2 regions of the Gordonia amicalis genome follow, and region 1 is predicted to be linked to the other one. Evidence: predicted binding sites of a transcription regulator. Region 1 holds the regulator's gene; the other holds the start of a gene.
What was found. Region 1 encodes LexA, which represses DNA repair genes until DNA is damaged. Its sites were predicted from a motif close to CGAACANNTGTTCG; they were not measured.
Positions count from the first base shown of each region.

Region 1 (9,904 bases):
TCGGGGCCGCCGGCCGGCTCGCGTTGAGCCAGAGTCCCTATGCGGATCTCGATACACTGCTGGCCGACTGCACACGCCGGGCTATCCGCGACGTCGTCGCCGGCCTCGACGCCGGGGCCGTGTCCGCCGTGCGTTCACCCGAGGCGTTCCGCACCCTGACCGAGAAGATCCGTCCACGGATCACCGAGTCGGCTCCGGAGTATTTCTCCCTCGCGGTGGAATCGCTCGGCTCGGTGGCGCCGGTACGCGCCGCGATCGACCGTCATGCGGGTTCGCTCGCCGCCGACGACGTCGCCGAACAACTCGACAACCTCGTCTTCGACGGATTCGTGGCCGCCACTCCGCGACGTCATCTGGAGAACGTGCCGCGCTACCTCGCGGCCGCCGAGGCACGGTTGACGGCACTGCCGGCTTCCGCCGCGCGCGATCAGGCCGGAGTCGCCGTGATCGACCGCGTGACCGAACGCTGGGCGCAGCGGCTGGCCCAGGTACCCGAACACCGGAAAGCGCACGTCAACGACGAGGCGCAGTGGCTCGTCGAGGAGCTGCGGGTCGGATTGTTCGCCGAACGGCTGGGCACCGCGTTCCCGGTGTCGGAGAAGCGGGTCCTACGAACTCTTGACCGACTCGGCTGAGGCGGCACGGAGGTCATCGATCTCGCGCTGGAAGTCCTCGAGGGAGTCGAAGGACCGGTAGACCGACGCGAAACGCAGGTAGGCGACCTCGTCGAGGTCCCGCAGCGGCTTCAGGATCGCGAGTCCCACCTCGTTGCTGGGGATCTCGGCCGAACCACTGGCGCGGACGGTGTCCTCGACCTGCTGGGCGAGCTGGGCGAGAGCGTCCTCGGCGACGTGCCGCCCCTGGCATGCGCGCCGGACACCTCGCATCACCTTCTCGCGACTGAACGGTTCGGTGACGCCGTTGCGTTTCACCACCGAGAGGACCGCACTCTCCACGGTCGAGAAGCGTCGCCCACACTCCACGCAGGAGCGGCGGCGCCGGATGGCCTGCCCCTCATCAGCGACACGCGAGTCGATGACCTTGGTGTCGTCGTTCTTGCAGAAGGGGCAGCGCATCGTATCCTCACGCAGGTCACGGGACGCTCTGATGCAGCCGCGCCGCATGCCGGGCCGGTGCTCGGCTGGTCCCTGTGTCATCGAGGATACCGCCCGGCCTCAGTGGTACCGGGGGGTGAGGAGCGGCTGGCCGACGCGCAGCCCGCTCGACGCGAGGTCATTCAGCTGGATGATCTCGTCGACGACGGCCTCACGCGGCATCTCGGGGGCGACCCGCGAGGCGATCGTGCTCAGCGAGTCACCCGACCGAACGTGCACGACCTCGGTGCCGACCGCGGCAGGCGTGACCGACGCGGCGTAGTTCTGGCCGACGACCGCGATGACCCACACGGCCAGGGCGAGCGCGACGCCGGCGAGGACAGCGGTCGCCGTGCGGCGACGCCGGCGGATGACGGCCGCGGGAACCGTTTCGGCGGGAGGCGACGCCGGGACCACCGGTCCACGACCACGCATACCCACCGGCGACGCGCACTGGGTGGAGGCGACGCGGCGGACCCGGACCACCGATTCCGGCACCGGACGGTTGTCGACGGGCCGCCGGGCGTCTCCCCGACGTGTCGGGCGCGGACGCTCCAGGACGTCGCCGCGGACGGGACCGCCGTGCCGGGCGGGGTCGAGGTGGACGGGGTCGAGGTGGACGGGGTCGATGAGAGTGGCGGTGCGCATGGTGCCCTCCGTGTATCCGGTCGAACGGTGTTCGTGAGTGGGACCGCGTCGTCCCGATCGAACTGTTCGAATGTCGATCATCTGTTCGATGAACTGATGTTCGATTTGTAGCACGGCACTCCGACAATTGTCTCGCGACACGTCGAACAAATGTTTGATTCGGTCGGCGTTCTCGGCTAGGCTCGTCGACAGACAAGCGATCTACCAGCACGTTCGGAATCGAGAGGAACCCGATCATGAGCGATGACGGCGGTAAGCGCACCGGAGCGCGGGGCGCCGACGAGCCCGTCACCCCGGCGGACATGGCGGCGGCCGAGGCGTCGCTGACGCCGCGGCAGCGCGGAGTTCTCGAGGTGATCCGCAAATCCGTGCGAGAACGCGGTTACCCGCCGAGTATCCGCGAGATCGGTGACGAGGTGGGTCTCACCTCGACCTCCTCGGTCGCCCATCAGCTGCGGACCCTCGAACGCAAGGGCCTTCTCAAACGTGATGCCAACCGTCCGCGGGCGGTGAACATCGCGCCGAGCGAACCCCCGACGCCGACGTCGCCGACCGGCGGAGCACTACCCGAGCCCACTTTCGTACCGGTGCTCGGCCGGATCGCCGCAGGCGGGCCGATCCTCGCCGAGGAAGCCGTCGAGGACGTGTTCCCACTCCCCCGGGAGCTCGTCGGCGAGGGATCGCTGTTCCTGCTGAAGGTCGTCGGCGAGTCGATGATCGACGCCGCGATCTGCGACGGGGACTGGGTCGTCGTCCGCCAGCAGAACGTGGCCGACAACGGCGACATCGTGGCCGCGATGATCGACGGCGAGGCCACGGTCAAGACCTTCAAACGCCAGAAGGGTCATGTCTGGCTGATGCCGCACAACGAGTTGTTCGACCCGATCCCGGGCGACGAGGCCGTCATCCTCGGCAAGGTCGTCACCGTGATGCGGCGAGTCTGACCTCGTCGCTGTCAGTGTCGGCGCCACTGTCGAGTACCGCGGCGGCCGCCGCGCGAGCCGTAGCCGGATCGGTGGCGGCCAGCGCGGCGGCCGCCGCGTTTTCGCAGGTTGCCAGGGTGACCGCGCCGAGTTGGGCGCCGACCGCGGGCGCCGCGACGGGAGCGCTCGACAACGAGGTGACCCCGAGTCCGACCAGCACGCAGGCGAGATGCGGATCGGCCGCGGCCTCTCCGCAGACGCCCACCGGTTTCCCCTGATCACGTCCGGCCCGGGCGACCGTTGCGACGAGATGCAGCACGGCCGGCTGCCACGGATCGGTCAGCGATGCGAGCTCGGCGGACATTCGGTCAGCGGCCATCGTGTACTGCGTGAGGTCATTGGTGCCGATCGAGACGAAGTCCACCTCGGCCAGGATCGCCGGGGCCAGGATCGCCGCGGCGGGGACCTCGATCATCACACCGGCGACGAGTCCACGCTCGCGCACCTGCGCGGCGAATGCCGCAGCCTCGGCGGGTGAGGCGATCATCGGGGCCATGACCCACGGCTGCGCGTCGGCCTCCTGCGCCGCCCGGGCGATCGCGTCGAGCTGGCGCGCGCGGATCTCGGGGTGCGCCAAGGCGATTCGGTCGCCGCGCACACCGAGTGCCGGGTTGGCCTCGTCGGGATGGGTCACGAAGCGCAGCGGCTTGTCCGAGCCGGCGTCGAGGGTGCGGATGACCACCTTGCGGCCATCGAAAGCGTCCAGCACCTCGCGATAGATGCACGCCTGCTCGTCGACCGACGGCTCGTCGGCGCGCTCGAGGAAGGCCAGTTCGGTACGGAACAGTCCGACACCCTCCACCGGGTGATCGGTGGCCGCGCGGGCCGACGACCCGTCGGCGACGTGGGCCAGGATCGCCACCTCCACCCCGTCGCCGGTGCGGCCCGGACCCGACCACCCGGCGATGCGAGCGGCGTGACGCCGATACTCCTCGACTCGGGCTCGCGCGGCGGTGTCGTCGGGGTCGACGGCGATCTCACCCGTGGTGCCGTCGACGAGGATCGCCGTACCCGCATCGATCCCGACGAGTCCGGACACCGCGACGACGCACGGGATGCCGAGCTGGCGGGCGATGATCGCGGTGTGACTGGTGGGCCCACCCAGTCGCGTCACGAGGGCAATCGTGGTGGTGGGGTCGAGGCCGGCGGTGTCGGCGGGTGCGAGGTCGTCGGCCAGCAGGATCGAGGGCACCTCCGGCGTGGGCACCCCGGGTTCGGGCAGTCCCAGGAGTTCGGCGAGCACGCGGTCGCGGACGTCGTTGAGGTCGGTGACCCGCTCGGCCATCAGGCCGCCCAGCTTGGTGAACACCGCGGCGAACTGTTCGGTGGCGGCAACGGCGGCCGACGGTGCCGACGCACCCCTGGCGATCAGGGCCGACGCCGCACCGATCCAGCCGCGGTCTTCCGCGAGTCCGGCGGTGGCGGCGAGTACTTCCGCGGCGACGCCGGTGTTCTGCGACGCGCGCTCACGGAGTCGCGCGGCGACGACGCCTGCCGCCGCGGTGAATCGTGCGACCTCCTCCGGGCGCTGGTCCTCGGAGATCTCGACACCGGCGCCGAGCGCCTCCGCACTGTGGTCGGGACGGCGTCCCGGCGACAGTGCGGGTCCATGAGCCACACCACCGACGACCGGCGTCCCCGTCAGAATCTGCGTCATGTGACCACGGTTACAAATTTGGCTTGACTTGTCAACATAAACAGGCGTAAACACAGTTACTACAACATTGAAAGCCACATATTCCCACATTCACGGGGTGGCCGAGTGTGCAGGAACGATCAGAACGGAGCCGGTGTGTACGCCGAGGAGAGACAGCAGGCCATCGCCGAGGAGGTGCGCGTCGCAGGGCGCGCCTCGGTCGCCGAGCTCGCCGCGAAGTTCGACGTGACCAGCGAGACGGTTCGGCGCGACCTGGCCGTTCTCGAGCGCGGCGGGCACCTGCAGCGCGTGCACGGCGGTGCCGTCCGCCCCGAGGTGATGCGGGTGATCGGTGAACTCGGCATCGCCGAACGGGAGACCGAACAGATCGAGGAGAAGGCCGCCATCGGCCGCGCCGCCCTCCGTTTCCTGCCGCCCGACGGCGGATCGGTGCTCTTCGACGCCGGCACCACCACGTTCCGCGCGGCGGAGGCCATGCCGCGGGACCGCGATCTGACGCTGATCACCAACAGCCTGCCGATCGCCGGGTTGCTCGCCGGCCGCCACGCGGACGGTCTGCACGCCCTGGGCGGTCGCGTCCGCGGACTCACCCAGGCCACGGTCGGCGCCGAGACGGTCGCCGCACTGGGACGGCTTCGCGTGACGACCGCATTCATCGGCACCAACGGCCTCAGCGAGGCGCACGGCCTGTCCACCCCCGACCCCGACGAGTCGGCGGTGAAGGCGGCGATGGTTGCCGCGGCCCGACGCGTCGTCGTCCTCGCCGACAGTTCGAAGATGGAGCGCGAGGAGCTGTCGGGATTCGCCGGCATCGACGACATCGACGTCCTGATCACCGACTCCGGCATCGATCCGAGGTTCTCGGCCGCCCTGTCCGCCCGCGGCGTCGAGGTCGTGATCGCATGATCCTCACCGTCACAGCCAATCCCAGCGTCGACCGCACCCTCGAACTCGACACCCCGCTCCGGCGCGGCGAGGTGCAGCGAGCCGGTGTGGTCCGCGCCCAGCCGGGCGGCAAGGGCGTCAACGTGGCCCGCACCGTCGCCGCCGCCGGACTACCGACCCGGGCACTGCTCCCGGCGCGTGCGGGCGACCCGCTGCTCGCCGCCCTCGACGAACTCGGACTCCCCTACGACGCGGTCCCCGTGGACGGCGAGGTGCGCTCGAACGTGACCATTGCCGAAGCCGACGGCACCACCACCAAGATCAATGCCCCGGGCGTCAACCTGACGGCGGCTCAACTGGCCGCGCTGAGCGCACTGATCCGCACCTACGCGGACGGCGCGGACTGGGTCACGCTGTGCGGATCACTGCCGCCCGGCGTACCGGAGGACTGGTATCGGACCGTCGCCGACGCGCTGGTCACCGCCGGTTGCCGCGTGGCGGTGGACACCTCGGGAGCACCGCTGCGTGCGGCCGCCGCCGGACGGGTCGACCTGATCAAGCCGAACGAGGACGAACTCGCCGAACTCACCGGCACCGATCCGGCAGAGTTGCGGGAATCGCTCTCCCGCAACGACCTCCGTCCCATCGTCGCCGCGTCCACGGCGCTCGTCGAGCAGATCGGCGGCACCGTGCTGGCCACGCTCGGGGCGCGGGGCGCCGTACTCGCCACCCCGGCGGGCGTCTGGTGCGCGACGCCGCCACCCATCGTTCCGCGCAGCACCGTCGGCGCGGGTGATTCCTCCCTCGCCGGATTCCTCGTCGCGCAGACGCGTGGCGCGTCGGCTCCCGACTGTGTGCGGTCCGCCGTCGCCTACGGTTCGGCCGCCGCCGCACTGGCGGGCACCTCCTCCCCCGCCCCCCACCACCTCGACCTGTCCGGGGTCACGGTCACGGAACTCTCCGGGGCCGCCCCGATGAACTGAACCGAATCCCCACCGGGCACCCGACCACTCCACCCCCTCCATGCCGAAGGACATCCTATGACCGAGCAGATCATCACCGCCCAGACGGTGAGTCTCGACGTCGACGCCGGTGCAGACCCCGCCGCCGTCATCACCACCCTCGCCGACACCCTGGCCGCTGCCGGACGGACCACCGACCCCGCCGATCTGGCCCGCGCGGCACTCGAGCGGGAAGCCAAGTCGGCCACCGGGCTCCCCGGCGGCATCGCCATCCCTCACGCGCGCACCGCATCGGTGACGACGGCGAGCCTCGCCATGGCGCGACTGTCGCGCCAGGTCGACTTCGGGGCACCCGACGGGCCGGCCGACCTCGTCTTCCTCATCGCCGCCCCCGAGGGCGGTGCGGCGGCGCACATGAAAGTGCTGAGCTCCCTGGCGCGTTCGCTGGTCCGCCCCGACTTCGTCGCGTCCCTCCGCGCCGCCGAGAACGACGAACGCATCATCGAACTGGTCACCGAGGCCATCGATCCCGACGCCAAGAAGACCGCAACCACTCCCCCGGCAGCGCCGATGGCGCCGGCCACGGACACCCCGGTCACCGCCCGGACGCCGACGCAGAACCGGCCGCACATCGTCGCGATCACCGCCTGCCCCACCGGGATAGCGCACACCTACATGGCCGCGGACGCGCTCAGGTATGCCGCGGACCGGGCCGATGTCGACTTCGCGGTGGAGACCCAGGGGTCGTCGGCCACCACGCCGTTCGACCCCGAGGTCATCGCGAACGCGGACGCCGTCATCTTCGCCACCGACATCGGGGTGAAGGGCAAGGGTCGCTTCCACGGCAAGCCGGTGATCGCCTCGGGCGTCAAACGAGCCATCAACGAACCCGATGCGATGATCGCCGAAGCCGTTGCGGCCGGACGGAACCCGGACGCCGCGCGGGTGACCGACGACGGAGGCACCGAGGGCGCCGAGACCGGCGCGTCGTCGGGTGTCGGACTCGGTGCGCGCACCCGTCAGGCACTCATGACCGGTGTCAGCTACATGATCCCGTTCGTCGCGGCAGGCGGCCTGCTCATCGCCCTCGGTTTCCTGCTGGCCGGGTACGAGATCGCCAACAGCACCCTCGACAGCGCCGGGTCCCTGAACGACGCCGTCTACATCGCGCTCAACAACAGCGTCTGGGATCTGCCGTCCGGCGGGCTCCTGCAGTACCTCGGCGCGGTGAGTTTCGCGATCGGGTCGGGGGTGATGGGACTCGCCGTCCCGGTCCTCGCCGGTTACATCTCCTTCGCCATCGCCGACCGTCCCGGCATCGCCCCCGGTTTCGTCGCGGGCATCGTGTCCCTCTCGGTCGGCGCCAGCTTCATCGGCGCACTCATCGGCGGTCTCATCGCCGGCGCGGCGTGCCTGTGGATCTCGCGGCTCCCGGTCCCGCAGTGGGCTCGCGGACTGATGCCGGTGGTCGTCATCCCACTGTTCGGCAGCATGATCGTCGGCGGACTGCTCTACATGGTGCTCGGCAAGCCGCTCGCCTGGCTGACCGAGCAGATGAACTCCGGCCTGGAGAGCATGTCCGGCGGATCAGCCGTCGTCCTCGGCGTCGTGCTGGGCCTGATGATGTGCTTCGACCTCGGCGGTCCGGTCAACAAGACCGCATACCTGTTCGCCACCGCCGGGATCGCCGACGCGGCGACCGCCGGTCCCGCACAGTTCCAGATCATGGCCGCGGTGATGTGCGCCGGCATGGTCCCGCCGCTCGCCCTGGCCCTCGCCACGGTGCTGCGTCCCGGGCTGTTCACCGAACCCGAACGCGAGAACGGCAAGGCCGCCTGGCTTCTCGGCGCATCGTTCATCTCCGAGGGTGCCATCCCGTTCGCCGCGGTCGACCCGTTCCGCGTCATCCCGTCGATGATGGCCGGCGGCGCACTGTCCGGTGCGCTCATCATGGCGTTCGGTGTGGAGCTCCGCGCCCCACACGGCGGCATCTTCGTCTTCTTCGCCATGAACAACTGGGTGCTGTTCCTCGTGGCCCTCGTCGCCGGCACCGTGCTCAGCGCGGTCGCGGTGACCGCGGCGAAGCAGTTCGGCAGGACCAGGGAGGTGGCAGCGGCCGACCTCGAGGCCGTGGCAGCCTGATCCCAGACCCACTCATACCCGACGTTTCATCCAGCACGACAACCGGATATCCCAGCAACACAGGAGGCACCATGCCCAGCACCACCGCCACCGTCGGATCGGCCGTCGGCCTGCACGCCCGGCCGGCCACGATCATCGCCGAGGCCGTCGCCGACTCCGGCAGCACCGTGACCCTCGAACTCGAGGGCGGCGACCCGGTCGACGCCGGTTCGGCACTGATGATCATGACCCTCGGCGCCGAGAAGGGCGCCAAGGTAGTGGTCACCGCCGAGGATCAGGCTGCGCTCGACAAGATCGTCACCCTCGTCGAGACCGATCTGGATGCCGACTGAACGGACCCCGGCTGAGCAGGTCTACACCGTGAGGTCCGCGATCTCGCCCGCGAAAGCGGCCGGGACGCGGACCTTCATGGTGGTGCCCGACTCGGTGTGCTCGGAGTCGAGGATCTCGCCCTCGCTGTGGATCCGCGAGACGATGTCGCCGCGCGAGAACGGCACCTCGATGGTGAGTTCGACGTCCTCGCGGCCCACGAACTCGCGGACCCGGTCGAACAGTTCGGGCAGTCCCTCACCGGTGCGTGCCGAGACGAAGACCGCGTCGGCACCCACCGCGCCGCGCAGCTCGGTGAGCCGGTTGCCGTCGATCGCGTCGATCTTGTTGATGACCAACAGTTCCGGTGGCGCCTCGACCTTCTCCTCGGCGACGATCTCGCCGATGACCTGACGGACGGCCGAGATCTGTTCCATCGGGAACGGGTCCGACCCGTCGACCACATGCAGGAGGAGATCGGCGTCGACGACCTCTTCGAGCGTCGACCGGAACGCCTCGACGAGCTGGGTCGGCAGGTGGCGGACGAAACCGACGGTGTCGGTGAAGACCACGGCCCGGCCGTCGTCGAGGGTGGCGCGCCGGGTTGTCGGGTCGAGGGTCGCGAACAGCGCGTCCTGGACGAGGACGCCGGCGCCGGTCATGGCGTTGACGAGACTCGACTTGCCGGCGTTGGTGTAGCCGGCGACCGTGATCGACGGGATCGACGAACGATGGCGCGCCGCACGTTTGGTGGTGCGCGCCTTCTTCATGTCGCGGATCTCGCGCCGCAGCTTGGCCATCCGCTCACGGATGCGACGGCGGTCGGTCTCGATCTTGGTCTCACCGGGACCACGCAGGCCCACGCCGCCGTTGCTGCCGGCACGGCCGCCGGCCTGGCGGGACATCGACTCACCCCAACCACGCAGGCGCGGGAGCATGTACTCCATCTGCGCGAGCGAGACCTGCGCCTTGCCCTCCCGGGATGTGGCGTGCTGGGCGAAGATGTCGAGGATCAGCGCGGTACGGTCGATGACCTTGACCTTGACGACCTTCTCCAGCGCGGTGAGCTGCGCCGGGGTGAGCTCACCGTCGCAGATGACGGTGTCGGCGCCGGTCGAGAGGACGATCTCGCGGAGTTCGTCGGCCTTGCCGCTGCCGATGTAGGTGGCCGAGTCCGGTTTGGAGCGACGCTGGATCACCGCGTCGAGGACCTGCGAGCCGGCG
Region 1 is NZ_CP091855.1:3,686,132-3,696,035, forward strand. Features, by position in the region: gene hrpA (ATP-dependent RNA helicase HrpA) at 1-635, shown strand, start outside; gene nrdR (transcriptional regulator NrdR) at 609-1,076, opposite strand; gene IHQ52_RS16830 (LysM peptidoglycan-binding domain-containing protein) at 1,176-1,742, opposite strand; gene lexA (transcriptional repressor LexA) at 1,979-2,686, shown strand; gene IHQ52_RS16840 (phosphoenolpyruvate--protein phosphotransferase) at 2,664-4,382, opposite strand; gene IHQ52_RS16845 (DeoR/GlpR family DNA-binding transcription regulator) at 4,518-5,288, shown strand; gene pfkB (1-phosphofructokinase) at 5,285-6,250, shown strand; gene IHQ52_RS16855 (PTS fructose transporter subunit IIABC) at 6,308-8,371, shown strand; gene IHQ52_RS16860 (HPr family phosphocarrier protein) at 8,443-8,703, shown strand; gene hflX (GTPase HflX) at 8,725-9,904, opposite strand, start outside.

Region 2 (9,904 bases), 1.8 Mb from region 1:
TCAAGGGCGTCACCAAGCCGGTCAGCCTCGAGCTCGAGTACAACGGCACCAACCCGGGCATGGGCCAGGGCGTCGTCGCCGGATTCGACGCCAAGACCGTCATCAACCGCAAGGACTTCGGCATCGACATCGAGATGCCCCTCGAAGGTGGCGGCGTCGTCGTCGGCGACAAGATCACCATCACCCTCGAGATCGAGGCTCTCCAGGCCTGATCTCCCGCACACCCCCGACCGGACTCGACACCCCTGAGTCCGGACGGTGCACGGACCGGCATCCACGCATCCCCCGCGTGGGTGCCGGTCTGTTCTCACCCGCCCGGTCGACAAGGGACTTTTGATGTGTCCTCGGTTACACCCGCTTCGGTAGGCTGCCAGTATCGCCTTCAGGCAGGAGAAGCCCATGGGACGCAGGCGCCGCACCCGCCGTGGCGTGCCGTGGACGCGACTGAGACACCGCACCTCCGGGATGCTGTGGGGACTGCCCACGGTTCCGAGCCCCAAGACGTGGGCTCGCGTCGGCCCGGAGATGCGGGCCCGCATCGCCCGCCACGCGACCGTCACGGCGATGACCGGTGTCGTCGCCAGTAACGCGCTGATCGGCGTCGAGACCTTCCTCCTCGTCCAGCTGGCCTTCAACGGCGGGCAACTCACCTTCGCCGAAACGCTCGGCGCCCCCAACTTCCCGGCCGTCGTCGGCGCGATCATCACCGGCCTGCTGGTCAACCTGCTGCTCGGACTGCTGGTCTTCCGACCCCAGCTGCACTGGTTCATCAGCTGCCGGCCCGCCGACCATGCGCGTCGACGCTCGGTGCAACGAATACCCGGATTCCAGCTGCTCGTCACCGTGGTCGCGTGGTTCGGCGCCGCGCTGTTCTATGTGCTCGTCGCCGACGACCTCACCGTCGCGACCGTCGCCGGCGTCGCGGTGGCGTTCAGCCTCGCCGGCATGTCGAGTGCCTGCCTGACCTATCTGTTCGTCGAACGCGCCGCCCGACCGCTGGCCATCGTCGTCCTCGAGGACTTCCCGGCCAACCACGTCATGAACGGCGTCCGGATCCGGCTGCTCGCGGTGTGGGCGGTGAGTTCGGCGGTGCCGATGATCGGGCTGCTGACCGTCAACGCCGGCCGCTTCACCGGGATGCTGCCCGAGGTCTACGGCGCCGTCGACTGGACCACCGTCGTGCTCACCATCGTCGGACTCCTCGCCGGGGCCCGCGTCATCGTCCTGGTCGGACAGGCCATCACCGACCCGCTGACCGAGATGCGCCAAGCCGTCCACCGCGTCGACCACGGCGACTACAACGCCCGCGTCCCCGTCTACGACTCGTCGGAACTCGGTGTGCTGCAACACGGATTCAACGTGATGGTGCAGGGACTCGCCGAACGCGACCGGATGCGGGAGATCTTCGCCCGCCACGTCGGCGACACCGTCGCCGAACTCGCCATCAGCGACGGCGTCGGCATGCATGGCACCAACACCGAGGTGGGCGTCCTGTTCGTCGACATCGTCGGCTCGACGCGGCTGTCCCAGGACCGTAGTCCCGACGACGTCGCCGAACTGCTCAACGCGTTCTTCAGCATCGTCTTCGACGTCGTCGACCAGCACTCCGGCTTCGTCAACAAATTCGAGGGCGACGCCGCGCTCGCCGTCTTCGGGGCGCCCGTCGAACTCGACGACCCGGCCGGGCACGCGCTCGCCGCCGCCCGCGACCTCGCCGACCGCCTCGCCAAGAGCCTCGACATCCGGTGGGGGATCGGCGTCTCCTTCGGCGAGGTCTTCGCCGGCAACATCGGCGCCGAACGACGCTACGAATACACCGTCATCGGCGACCCGGTGAACGAATCCGCCCGCCTGTCCGACATGGCCAAGACCGGTCGCGTCCCCGCCCTGGCCAGCGGCGCCGCCCTCGACGCGGCCGGCGCGGAAGCCGACGAATGGGAACTCCTCGGCAGCCGCATCATGCGCGGCCGAACCCAGCCCACCGAGTTCTACGCCCCCACCGACCTCGTCGAACGACTCGGCTCGTCGCGCAACCTGATCGCCGAACTGCTTCGCCCGGCACGACGCATCGTCGGCGCCAGTCCACTGCGGCTGACGACGTTCTTCGGCGGGTGAGCACCGGAACGTCGGGACTGTCTGCTCGAGATGACTCGCCGTGTTCTGTTGGTTGAGCCGGTAGTGAGCGAAGCGAGTCACCGCGTCCTGCGGGTCGAGCGGAGCGAGCCACCGCGTCCTGCGGGTTGAGCCGGTAGCGAGCGAAGCGAGCCACGCGTCCTGCAGGTTGAGCCGGTAGCGAGCGAAGCGAGCCACCGCGTCGAAACCCCCCGGTCGCTCGAGACGGATCGTTGACGCCGTCCTACGTCGTCAATAGCGTGGGCCGCAGGATCGCGGTGACGACGCCGGGGCCACACACCACCCAGGGGGTTGCGATGAACGATTGGACGTCAGCGAACATTCCGGATCAGACAGGCCGCACCGTCGTGGTGACCGGCGCCAACAGCGGCCTCGGGGCCGAGACGGCCAAAGCGCTCGTCGCCGCCGGCGCGCACGTCATCCTGGCCTGCCGCAACACCACCAAGGCCGACGCCGTCGCGTCGAAGCTGGGACCCAACGCGACGGTCGCCGAACTCGACCTCGCCGACCTCGCCTCGGTCCGCTCCTTCGCATCGAGCTTCACCGGCGCCGACGTCCTCATCAACAACGCCGGACTCATGGCCGTACCGCTGCGGCGCACCGCCGACGGCTTCGAGATGCAGATCGGCACCAACCACCTCGGTCACTTCGCCCTCACCGCGCTGCTGCTGCCGAAGATCACCGACCGCGTCGTCACCGTGTCGTCGGGCGTGCACCAGATCGGGAGGATCCAACTCGACGACCTGAACTGGGAACAGCGCCGCTACCGCCGCTGGCAGGCCTACGGCGACTCCAAACTGGCCAATCTCATGTTCGGGCTCGAGCTCGCCAAACGACTCAAGGACGCCGGCTCGTCGAAGCAGTCGTTCATCGCCCACCCCGGTTATGCCGCAACGGAATTGCAGGGCCGCAGCGAGAACTTCACCGACGTCGTGGCGAAGCTGGGCAACAAGCTGCCGATCGCGCAGTCCGCCGCCGACGGGGCGTTGCCGCAGCTGTACGCCGCCACCATGTCGGGACTCGAATCCGGCACGTACTTCGGTCCGACCAAATTCTTCGGCCTCCACGGCGCGCCCGGACGGAACAAGTACAAGAAGGTCGCCGACGACGAGTCGTTCCGTGCGCGGCTCTGGGCCGAATCCGAACGTCTCACCGGGGAGAAGTTCGACGTGTCGGCGGGGTGAGTGCCGCAGCTCCTCACATACAGTGCGGGCTCAGTGCTGGAAACCAGCACTCAGCCCGCATTGTGCTACGTCCCCGGTCGAGGGATCACTCGACCGAGAACGCGATGCTGTTCGATGCGCCCGAGATCAGGTCGGTGACGCGGATGGTGAAGTTGCCGCCGCCCTTGAAGAAGTAGGACTTCACCGCGGTGCAGTCCTGCGTCTTGTACAGCGCCGCTTCCTTGGGCACCTTCGGTCCGGCGAGGCGGACCTCCATGCGGCACTCGTTGCCGTCGACGATGGGGCCGGAGGCGATGATCGAGTTCCAGCGCACGCCGAGGCGTGAGTTCTTCGCGAAGGTGCCCGGCGTCGTCTCCTTGGCGCCCTTCGGGTTGTAGGCCCAGACGTTGATCGACTTCACGCCGTTCGGCGCGCCCGCGCGGCCGAGCTTGCCGTAGTGGGTGACCTTGTCGCCCGACGACCCCAGCGCGGCGCTTCCGGAGTCCAGGCTGCCGCTGGCGCTGCCGAACAGGTCGTCGACCGGGTTGGCCGTCGCCGGGGCGATCGGGATCAGCATGGCGGCAGCAACCAACAAACCGGCGACACCGGAGCGCTTCATCGAGTTTCCCCCTCGTGATTTATAACGAAACGATTTAAGCATCGTCGCCGCAACTGTGCTGTGTCCCACTTCACACCCCGGGGCGCGGGTGTTCTCTGGGGGCAACAGGCCGATCGCGCAGCGAGCGATACGGCGGCCGAGGGGCGGACCGTCCGACGATGTGAGTGGCGGGTCGCGGACGAGTAGAGTTCCGCGGGTTCACCACCCCGATACAGAGGAGTCCGCGGTGCGGAAGTCCGCGCAGACCGCCCCCGACGCGGTGTCACCGGCCACCATCTCGCCGGCCGACCGCCAGTCCGTCCTGCTGACGCTGCGCTCACCGAGTCGGCTGCGCACCGAGGTCCTCGCCGGACTCGTCGTCGCGCTGGCCCTGATCCCCGAGGCGATCTCGTTCTCGATCATCGCCGGCGTCGACCCGCGGGTCGGCCTGTTCGCGTCGTTCACGATGGCGGTGACCATCGCGATCGTCGGCGGACGACCCGCGATGATCTCGGCCGCGACCGGTGCGGTCGCGCTGGTCGTCGCACCGCTCGTCGAGAGTCACGGCCTGCAGTACCTGATCGCCGCGGTGCTGCTCGGGGGCATCTTCCAGGTCCTGCTGGGTGCGCTCGGGGTCGCCAAGCTGATGCGATTCATCCCGCGCAGTGTGATGGTCGGCTTCGTCAACGCGCTGGCCATCCTCATCTTCTCCGCGCAGGTGCCGCATCTGCTGGGCGTGCCGTGGCTGGTGTACCCGATGGTGACCGCCGGTATCGCGATCATCGTCTGGTTCCCGCGCCTGACGACCGTGGTGCCGGCGCCGCTGGTCGCCATCGTGCTGCTGACCGGGGTGACCCTGATCGCGAGCCTGAACGTGCCGAATGTCGGTGACGAGGGCGAACTCCCGGACAGCCTGCCGACGCTGCTGGTGCCCGACGTGCCGTTCACCTGGGAGACCTTCACCGTCATCGCGCCGTACGCGCTCGCCATCGCCGTCGTCGGTCTCCTCGAGTCGCTGATGACCGCGAAACTCGTCGACGACATCACCGACACCCACTCCAACAAGTCCCGCGAAGCCGTCGGGCAGGGAGTCGCCAATCTGGTCACCGGCCTCTTCGGCGGCATGGGCGGCTGCGCGATGATCGGCCAGACGATGATCAACGTCAAGGAATCCCGTGCGCGCACGCGCATCTCGACGTTCCTGGCCGGCGTCTTCCTGCTGATACTCGTTGTGGGACTGGGCGATGTGGTCGCCAAGATCCCGATGGCCGCGCTGGTCGCGGTGATGATCATGGTGTCGGTCGGCACCTTCGACTGGCACAGCATCAACCCGAAGACGTTGCGCCGCATGCCGAAGTCGGAAACCGTCGTGATGCTGGCGACGGTCGCGGTGACGGTCGCGACGTCGAATCTGGCGTACGGCGTCGTCGTCGGCGTGCTGACCGCGTCGGTGCTGTTCGCGCGTCGCGTCGCGCATATGACGGAGGTGGTCGAGGTCGCCGGACCTGACGCCAACACGCGCGTGTACAAGGTCCGGGGCGAACTGTTCTTCGCCTCGAGCAACGACCTCGTCTACCAGTTCGACTACACCGCCGGCGAATCCAACGTCGTCATCGACCTCAGCGACTCGCACGTCTGGGACGCGTCGTCGGTGGCGACCCTCGACGCGATCACCACCAAGTACGAGGCCAAGGGCAAGGACGTCACGATCGTCGGGCTCAACGACGCCAGCGCCGAACGGCACGGCCGGTTGAGCGGGCACCTCGGCGGGGAGTAGCGCGGTGTCGTGCCGGTTCCTACTGCTGGGCTGAGCCGGTACCGAGCGCAGCGAGGCACCGCGTCGAAGCCACCCGCAAGCCGACATCGAACCCGCTGGGGATCGAGCTACTACCTGTGGATACGACAGTGCCGCAGGCCTCGCCATCGTCCACAGTCGATCCATGTCCGGCTTCGTCTACATCCTCGAGTGCGCCGACGGCAGTCTGTATGTCGGCAGCACGCGCAACGTCGAGCACCGCGTCAACCAGCACATGAGTGGGAAAGGTTCGAGGTACACGCGCTCACGGCTTCCTGTTCGTCTCGTCTATCAAAGAGAGTTCCCGCATATCGGTGAGGCGCATGCGGCCGAACGCCGCCTGCACGGTTGGTCGCGTGCAAAGCGTCGTGCGCTCGTCGAAGGGAGAATGGATCTGCTGCCCGGCCTTGCGATGAAGGGTGGGCAGCGGAGGCTCGTGATCGACCCATGAGGGTGGCGGTGCGGGGGCTTCGACGCGGTGCCTCGCTGCGCTCGGTACCGGCTCAGCCGGCGGTGGGCAGCCGTCAGCCGGCGGGCATCGGGGCAACGATTGAACCCCAATGCTCGAACGTGCGTTCGATCCGGGTGTATGGTGGCGACATGTCCATCGGCATCCAGGGCTCGTTGTTCGCCGAGGTCGCCGCAGAAACGGCGCTCGGCGACCTGTCGACTTCGATGACGCGGCGTCCACTCACCGACGGTGCGTGGGTGGACCTGTGCCCGGGGTGGATCGGCGGGCCGGACGAACTCTTCGACCGCCTCCGCGAGAACGTCCCCTGGCGGGCCGAACGGCGTCAGATGTACGACCGTGTCGTCGACGTCCCGCGGCTGGTCTCGATCTACCAGAAGGACGATCCGTTTCCCGACGGGCTGATCACCGACATGCGGGCCGCGTTGAGCCGCCACTACCGGGACGAGCTGCCCGAGGGGTTCGCGACCGCCGGCATCAGCCTCTACCGCGACGGCAACGACTCGGTCGCCTGGCACGGTGACCGCATCGGCCGGGCGTCGACCCACGACACGATGGTGGCGATCGTCTCCTTGGGAGCCCCGCGCCCACTGATGCTGCGCCCGCGAGGCGGTGGCAAGTCGCTGAAGTTCACCCTGTCGTCGGGCGACCTGCTGGTCATGGGCGGCAGCTGCCAGCGCACCTGGGAACACGCGGTACCCAAGGTGCGCGGCGTCGGCGCCCGGATCAGCATCCAGCTGCGGCCGCCCGGGGTGTGGTGAGCGAGCCAGTCCTGGGCGTCGAGCGGTGGTCGGGTGGTTGCTCGTTTCGACGCGGTGGCTCGCTGGCGCTCGCTACCGGCTCAACGAGCGGGGGTGGTGGCTCGCTGGCGCTCGCTACCGGCTCAACGAGCGGGGGTGGTCGCTCGTTTCGACGCGGTGGCTCGCTGGCGCTCGCTACCGGCTCAACGAGCGGGGGTGGTCGCTCGTTTCGACGCGGTGGCTCGCTGGCGCTCGCTACCGGCTCAACGAGCGGGGGGCGGTGGCTCGCTACCGGCTCGACGAGCGGGGTCGCGAGCTCAGCCGGCGTTCGAGATCGGCGTGATCGGCAACCGCAGGGCGGCGGGTGCGTACTCGGGGACCGTGGGACGGACCGGCGGCACCGGGGCGACCGGCTCATACGACGCACCGAGCTCCGGCCGCGGATCGGCCTCACCGGCGTTGGGCCACATGGCGAGTGCGCGTTCGGCCTGCGCGGTGATCGTCAGCGACGGATTCACGCCGAGGTTCGCAGACACCGTCGAACCGTCGACGATGTGCAGGCCCGGGTGGTTGAACACACGGTGATACGGGTCCACGACGCCGTCGGCGGCGGACCGTCCGATCGAGCAACCGCCCAGGAAATGCGCGGTCATCGGGATGTTCAGCCAGTCGACGATGGAACCGCCGGCGTCGCCGTCGATCTCGTCGGCCATCTTGCGGACCGCCTCGTGGCCGACGGGGATCCAGGTCGGCGGGGGCTCGCCGGCACCCTGCTTGCTGCGCAACATCGGTCCGAAACGTCCTCGGCGGGCGAACAATTCGAGGGAGTTGTCGGCGGTCTGCATCACCAGCGCGATGATCGTGCGTTCCGACCATCGTCGCACCGACAGGCCCCGCAACGTGACGAGCGGGTGCTTGATCATCTCGACCAGAGCCGCCAGCGGACGAGGCAGACGGCTGTCGCCATCGATCAGCATCGCCTGCAACAGTCCGATCAGGTTGCTGCCCTTGCCATAACGCACCGGCTCGATGGGCGTGTTCGTTCGGGTGGAACGACGACGTGATCGCCACACCCTCGGTGTAGTCGACCTTCAGGTCGGTGGCGGTCGCGGCCAGGACGGCCTCGGAGTTGGTGCGGACCACCTTGCCCAGACGCGACGACAGCCCGGGAAGGGTTCCGCTCTGCTGCATGTCCAGCAGAAGCTTGTTGGTGCCGTAGGTGCCGGCGGCGAAGACGACGTGGTCGGCGGTGAACGACCGGCGACCACGACGCGACCGGCGTCGACCCGTCCGATGCGCCCCGACCGTGTGCCCGCCTCCGGAACGCGGGCGGACGGTGTCGACGGTGGTCAGCGGAATGACCGTCGCTCCCGCCTGCTCGGCGAGATACAGGTAGTTCTTGACCAGCGTGTTCTTCGCGCCGACCGGGCAGCCGGTCATGCAGGCGCCGCAGTCGGTGCAGCCGGTACGGGCCGGGCCGGCACCGCCGAAGTACGGGTCCTCGACGGTCTTGCCCGGCTCACCGAAGAAGACGCCGACAGGGGTGTGGACGAACGTGTCGCCGACGCCCATGTCCTCGGCGACCTTGCGGATCACCCGGTCGGCCGGCGTGACCTTCGGGTAGGTGGTCACGCCGAGCATGCGTGACGCCTGGTCGTAGTAGGGGTCGAGTTCGGCGGCCCAGTCGGTGATCCGGCCCCAGTGCGGGTCGTCGAAGAAGGCGGGGAGCGGCCGGTAGAGCGTGTTCGCGTAGTTGAGCGAGCCTCCGCCCACACCCGCACCGGCCATGACCAGCACGTCGCGCAGGAGATGCATGCGCTGCACGCCGAACATACCGAGTGCCGGTGCCCACACGTAATCCCGGAGGCGCCAACTGGTCTTGGGGAGGTCGGCGTCGGTGAAACGACGACCCGACTCGATGACCGCGACGCGATAACCCTTCTCCGTCAACCGGAGTGCGGCCACCGAACCGCCGAAACCGGAACCGATGACGATGGCGTCGTAGTGGTCGACGTCATGACGAACGGCGTCACGAACACGGGAGCGGGTCACTGGGCGAGGGTCCTCTCGGGATCGGTGTCGATTGCGGTGGTCTCAACGGCTTCGGCGACGGCCGGGACGGCGTCGTCGAAGCGGTGGTCGGCGGCCTCGAAGGATGCCATCTGCCGACGGAAGTCACTGGTGAACTTGGGCCACATCACCGAGTTGCGTCCGGTGGAGTCGAGGTACCAGCTCGAGCAACCGCCCGAATTCCACACCGTGCGTTCGAGTTCGGGGTCCAGGTCGGCGTTGTAGGAGTCCTGCGCGGCCTGGGTGACCTCGAAGGTCGAGTGTCCGGACCGGGTGACCTCGGCGATCGTCTTCGACATGTAGTACGCCTGTGGTTCGAGCATCAGCACGATCGAGCTGTGGCCCAGGTTGGTGTTGGGGCCGTACAGGAAGAACAGATTCGGGAAGCCGTGGACCTCGACGCCGCGGTATGCGCGCGGCGAGCCCTGCCACGTCTCCGCCAGGGTGCGTCCGTCGCGCCCGGTGACGACCTTCGCGATGGGCGGTTCGGTGGGGGTGAATCCGGTGGCGAAGATGACGGTGTCGACCTCGTGCTCGCGGCCCTGATCGTCGACGGCGCCGTTCGCGGTGAGGCGGGTGATGGCGCCGGTCACGGTGGCGTTGTCCCGCTGCAGGGCGGGGAACCACTTGTTGGTCAACAGCATCCGCTTGCAGCCGATGGTGTAGTCGGGGGTGAGGCGCTTGCGCAGGGCACGGTCGCGGACCTGAACGCGGAGCTGTGCCAGGGCAAGGGTTTTCGCGATCGGCAGCAGCTTGGGGTTGCGCGCCATCATCAGCACGTAGGCCTCGCGGTAGGCCCACACCATGCGTCGGACCAGGCGATGGACGCCGGGGACGCGCTTGTAGACGGCGCGTTCCATCGGGCCGATGTTGCGGTCGAGGCGTGGCACGACCCAGGCGGGGGTGCGCTGGAAGACGGTGAGATGTCCGACGGCG
Region 2 is NZ_CP091855.1:1,917,137-1,927,040, forward strand. Features, by position in the region: gene IHQ52_RS08835 (YceI family protein) at 1-212, shown strand, start outside; gene IHQ52_RS08840 (adenylate/guanylate cyclase domain-containing protein) at 400-2,115, shown strand; gene IHQ52_RS08845 (oxidoreductase) at 2,430-3,317, shown strand; gene IHQ52_RS08850 (hypothetical protein) at 3,403-3,915, opposite strand; gene IHQ52_RS08855 (SulP family inorganic anion transporter) at 4,142-5,671, shown strand; gene IHQ52_RS08860 (GIY-YIG nuclease family protein) at 5,835-6,140, shown strand; gene IHQ52_RS08865 (alpha-ketoglutarate-dependent dioxygenase AlkB) at 6,290-6,919, shown strand; partial or broken gene IHQ52_RS08870 (GMC oxidoreductase) at 7,216-8,950, opposite strand; gene IHQ52_RS08875 (flavin-containing monooxygenase) at 8,947-9,904, opposite strand, start outside.
Region 2: IHQ52_RS08865 (alpha-ketoglutarate-dependent dioxygenase AlkB) is a predicted target of LexA. The motif match lies at 6,255-6,268, and genes of this name have one in related genera.